Regions from separate parts of the Oceanobacillus sp. FSL W7-1309 genome, predicted to be linked through region 2. Evidence: a T-box and tRNA genes for the amino acid it is inferred to sense, from the RefSeq annotation. Region 2 holds a T-box; the other holds one or more tRNA genes.
The links. A T-box is a leader RNA that pairs with one kind of tRNA and senses whether it is charged. The one in region 2 lies ahead of ileS (isoleucine--tRNA ligase), so its partner is inferred to be a tRNA-Ile.

Region 1 (2,461 bases), 440 kb from region 2:
ATAATTAGCAATAGTAATGTAGTCCCCTGATTGTTTCCATAAGTATATATTTACAAACGTATTGGATAGAAAAATCCCAAGTGAATAGAGTCCACCAATGAGCAGTAAAATCAATAAGTCACGATTACTTTCCATTTTATTTTGAAAAAACAGGATCACCTTTTGCATAGTCGATTACTCCTTTTGCGTCTCTCTTAGTGTGAACGAAGGAGTAACAGATATACCAAAAAAACACGCGGAATTAACCGCGTGTTTTTCTTCATTTATTTTGCTTCGTTATAGTTTTTTGCTACTTCATCCCAGTTAACAACATTCCAGAATGCTGAAATGTAATCTGGACGTCTGTTTTGGTAGTTTAGATAGTACGCATGCTCCCAAACGTCTAAGCCCAATAATGGTGTTTTTCCTTCCATTAATGGAGAATCTTGGTTTGGAGTGCTTGTGATTTCTAATTCACCATTATTTAATACGAGCCATGCCCAGCCTGAACCAAAACGTCCTGCTGCAGCTGCTGCAAATTGTTCTTTAAATGCATCTAGCCCACCAAATTTAGCGTTGATTTTATCTGCAAGCTCGCCAGTTGGCTCGCCCCCGCCATTTGATGAAAGAAGCTTCCAGAAGAAGCTATGGTTAGCATGTCCTCCACCATTATTACGTACTGCAGTACGAATGTTCTCAGGAACTGCATTTAAATCACTGATAAGTGCTTCAACTGATTTTCCTTGAAGATCTGTTTGTCCTTCTAGTGCTTCATTTAATTTGGTAACATACGTGTTGTGGTGCTTCGTATGATGAATATTCATTGTCTCTTTGTCGATAGTTGGTTCCAATGCATCGTATGCATAAGGTAACTCAGGTAGTTCAAATTTTGCCATAATTTTTTCCTCCTTAAATGAATCCAAGTTATTAAGGTTTGTCGAACCTTTAATTAAAAGGTTATCAGAGCTTTGCTATTCATGCAAATTTTTTGCCTTATAAAATACAAGAATCTTATCATTTTTTGGTAGATTAAATTATTTAATTTATGCAAAAGAAAAAACAAGCAATATGCTTGTTTGGAAAGTGGCTCGGGACGGAATCGAACCGCCGACACACGGATTTTCAGTCCGTTGCTCTACCGACTGAGCTACCGAGCCGTTATGTAATTATAAAATCTAGTCTGCTTATAAAATACTAAATGGAGGAGGTAGAGGGATTCGAACCCCCGCGCGGTTTGACCCGCCTGTCGGTTTTCAAGACCGATCCCTTCAGCCGGACTTGGGTATACCTCCGTATTTTTTTGGTGGACCCTGCAGGACTCGAACCTGCGACCGATCGGTTATGAGCCGATAGCTCTAACCAACTGAGCTAAGGGTCCTGGAATTTTGTTAAATAATGGGGCGACCGGTGGGGATTGAACCCACGTATGCCGGAGCCACAATCCGGTGCGTTAACCACTTCGCCACGACCGCCATTATGTAATTATTTATGTATGGTAGCGGCGGAGGGGATCGAACCCACGACCTCACGGGTATGAACCGTACGCTCTCGCCAGCTGAGCTACGCCGCCACTTGGCTCCACAGGTAGGATTCGAACCTACGACCGATCGGTTAACAGCCGATAGCTCTACCACTGAGCTACTGTGGAATAGTTAGAAAACATGTCTGAAATTTTTATTTCTATTTGTAATTTTAACTTTTTAGTAATTATTACTTCTTATAGGTTATTAGCGACAAAATATAATTTACCATGTTTTAGATTTGCTGTCAATACTTTTTTGCACAACACAAAACTTTATAATCAAACGCAAAATTATTATGTACTTGTCTTTTCTGCGACTGCGAGATTTATAGTATCACGTTCTAAAATTTATTTCAACACATAAATGGATAAATTGTTGTTTTTTGTAGAAAATTTTAATTTTATATAATAAAAAAAGGAGGTCTCCCCCCTTTTATTTACTCACCTAAAACTTCTTCGGCAATATTAACTGCATGATCACCAATTCGTTCCAAGTTACTGATAATATCTACAAAAACGATACCAGCTGACCCACTGCATAATCCTTCATTCATACGAATGATATGCTTTTTGCGGAATTGGCGCTCCATTTTGTCGATTTTATCTTCTTTTTGGATAACTTCTAATGCCGCTTCACGATCCATTTTATCAAGTGATTCTACTGCTTGCTTAACCGTTAAGAGTGTTAAGTCAAACATCGTATTTAAATCTTCCAGTGCTTGCTCTGTTAAGTTAACTTTATTCGATATTTTATAATCAATTAACTCAATAATATTCTCATAATGATCGCCAATTCTTTCAATATCACGAACTGAATTCATTAATGAAGTGTGCTTTACACTTTCCGCATCAGATAATGATCCAGCTGCAATATTAACGAGATAATCCGTTATTTTACGGTCTAAGTTATTTAGTGCGCCTTCAACCTGCATCGCCATTTCCGAATGTTTTTGGTTTTGT
Region 2 (2,461 bases):
TTATGCGGCAGACGGCCTCATTCAAATTGTACTGGCAGATGAAGTAAGTCCATATGTTACAGCAAATCTGAATGCAATAAAAAAAGCGACGGTTACATTTGGCGAGCAGCCGCTTACTCTTTTGAAAGAAAAACAAGAAAGATGGGTAGAAGCAGACAAAACAGTTTCTTCTTTAAGACTTGATGCTGTTATCAAGGAAATTTATCATATTTCAAGAAAAGATGCTTCAGCATTTATTGAAAAATTGCAGGTGAAAGTGAATCATAAGGTTGTTGACGATACTAAATTTCAACTGCAAGAGGGCGATATGATTTCATTGCGTGGAAAAGGCCGAAGCAAATTAACTGCTATAAATGGGATGACGAAAAAGGATAAATGGAAAATTAGTATTGCATCTTTAAAATAATTTATAGTTCTTGCAGGATTTCCTGTTTTTTTGTCGAATTGATTTAAATACAACTTTGAGAACATTCGATTTTACGTTAATATATTTATACCTTGAGGAGGTGGCCACTGTGCCATTAACACCATTAGATATTCATAATAAAGAATTTACGAGAAAAATCCGTGGTTATGATGAAGATGAAGTAAATGAGTTCTTGGATCAAGTGATTAAGGATTATGAAATGGTCATTCGAGAAAAGAAAGAGCTGGATGAGAAAGTGAACCAGCTGAATGAAAGACTCGGTCATTTTACAAATATTGAAGAAACCCTAAATAAGTCCATTCTTGTTGCACAAGAAACAGCAGAAGAAGTAAAAGGAAATGCAACAAAGGAATCCAGGCTTATTATAAAAGAGGCAGAAAAAAATGCTGACCGTATCATTAATGAAGCGTTAAGTAAATCGCGTCGTATTTCAATGGATGTCGAAGAATTGAAGAAGCAGGCTAAAGTTTTCCGCACAAGATTACGCATGCTTGTACAGGCTCAATTAGATATGCTTGGTACGGACGATTGGGAAGAATTATTTAAAACAGAGTTAGGCGAAGAACTCGAGTTGATTGAAAATGAATCATAGTTCTTGACGTTCTTAAAAATATTACATATAATTCATACAAGATATGTCAATTATAATAACAATACGTTGAAAGAGAAAGTATAAAAGGACGTTGCTGAAAAGCGAGCTAGGAGATGGTGTGAGCCTGGTACAGCACTCTTTTAGAAAATCACTCTTGAGTATCCATTGTGAAATTTAGTAGTGATGGACGGCTTATCCCCGTTACGGATGTCGAGTGAATTTAAAATATCAATTTTGAATTTATAAGGGTGGTACCGCGAGTCTTCTCGTCCCTTTTGGGATGAAGAAGGCTTTTTTGTATTCAAAAGCGCAAGCGCCATTAAATAACTTAAGGAGGAAGCATAAATGGATTATAAAGAAACATTATTAATGCCGAAAACAGAATTTCCTATGCGAGGAAATTTACCAAATAAAGAGCCAAAACGTCAAGAACAATGGGAAGAAGCAAATCTATACGAAAAGAGTCTTGAACGTACAAAAGAAAGACCGTTATTTGTTTTACATGACGGACCACCGTATGCAAATGGAGATCTTCATATCGGGCATGCATTGAATAAAATTTTGAAAGACTTTATTACCCGCTATAAATCCATGACGGGTTACCATGCCCCATATATTCCAGGATGGGATACACATGGACTGCCAATTGAAACAGCTTTAACGAAGAACAAGAAAGTCAAACGAAAAGAAATGAGTGTAGCTGAATTTAGACAGCTATGTGCAGAATATGCACTCGGACAAGTGGATAGTCAACGCACACAATTTAAACAGCTTGGTGTACGTGGTGACTGGGATAATCCATATATTACACTGACGAAAGACTATGAAGCTGCACAAATTAAAGTATTTGGGGAAATGGCAAAAAAAGGCTATATCTACAAAGGCTTAAAACCGGTTTATTGGTCTCCTTCTTCTGAATCGGCATTAGCAGAGGCAGAAATTGAGTATCAGGATAAGCGTTCAGCTTCTATTTATGTGGCGTTTGAAGTTCGTGATGGAAAAGACTTATTCGATGGTGGAGAGAAATTCATCATTTGGACGACAACACCATGGACCATTCCAGCTAACCTGGGAATTAGTTTGCATCCCGATCTAGAGTACAACGTAGTAGAAGCAAACGGTGAAAAGTATGTACTTGCACACGCTTTACTGGAAGATGTTGCTGAAGAACTAGGCTGGGAAAATGTAAAGGTCGTAAAATCATTTAAAGGTCAAGAAGCAGATCGTGTTGTAGCAAAACATCCTTTCTATAATCGTGACTCGCTCGTAATGCTTGGTGAACATGTAACGACTGATGCTGGAACTGGTTGTGTTCATACCGCTCCAGGACATGGGGAGGATGACTTCTATGTGTCAAAAAAATATGGCATTGAAGCATTTTGTCCAGTTGATGATAAAGGAGTATTTACGGAAGAAGCTCCTGGTTTTGAGGGTTTATTCTA

Region 1: it has a tRNA-Ile gene. The T-box ahead of ileS (isoleucine--tRNA ligase) is inferred to sense a tRNA for this amino acid. The anticodon was not compared.

Annotation. Positions count from the first base shown of each region.
Region 1 is NZ_JBBOBX010000002.1:809,540-812,000, forward strand. It holds gene NST46_RS16725 (MFS transporter) at 1-168, opposite strand, end outside; gene sodA (superoxide dismutase SodA) at 264-875, opposite strand; tRNA gene NST46_RS16735 (tRNA-Phe) at 1,064-1,136, opposite strand; tRNA gene NST46_RS16740 (tRNA-Ser) at 1,179-1,271, opposite strand; tRNA gene NST46_RS16745 (tRNA-Ile) at 1,281-1,357, opposite strand; tRNA gene NST46_RS16750 (tRNA-His) at 1,376-1,451, opposite strand; tRNA gene NST46_RS16755 (tRNA-Met) at 1,473-1,549, opposite strand; tRNA gene NST46_RS16760 (tRNA-Asn) at 1,553-1,627, opposite strand; gene NST46_RS16765 (Na/Pi cotransporter family protein) at 1,939-2,461, opposite strand, start outside.
Region 2 is NZ_JBBOBX010000002.1:373,374-375,834, forward strand. It holds gene NST46_RS14510 (YlmH family RNA-binding protein) at 1-406, shown strand, start outside; gene NST46_RS14515 (DivIVA domain-containing protein) at 516-1,019, shown strand; T-box leader at 1,077-1,296, shown strand; gene ileS (isoleucine--tRNA ligase) at 1,365-2,461, shown strand, end outside.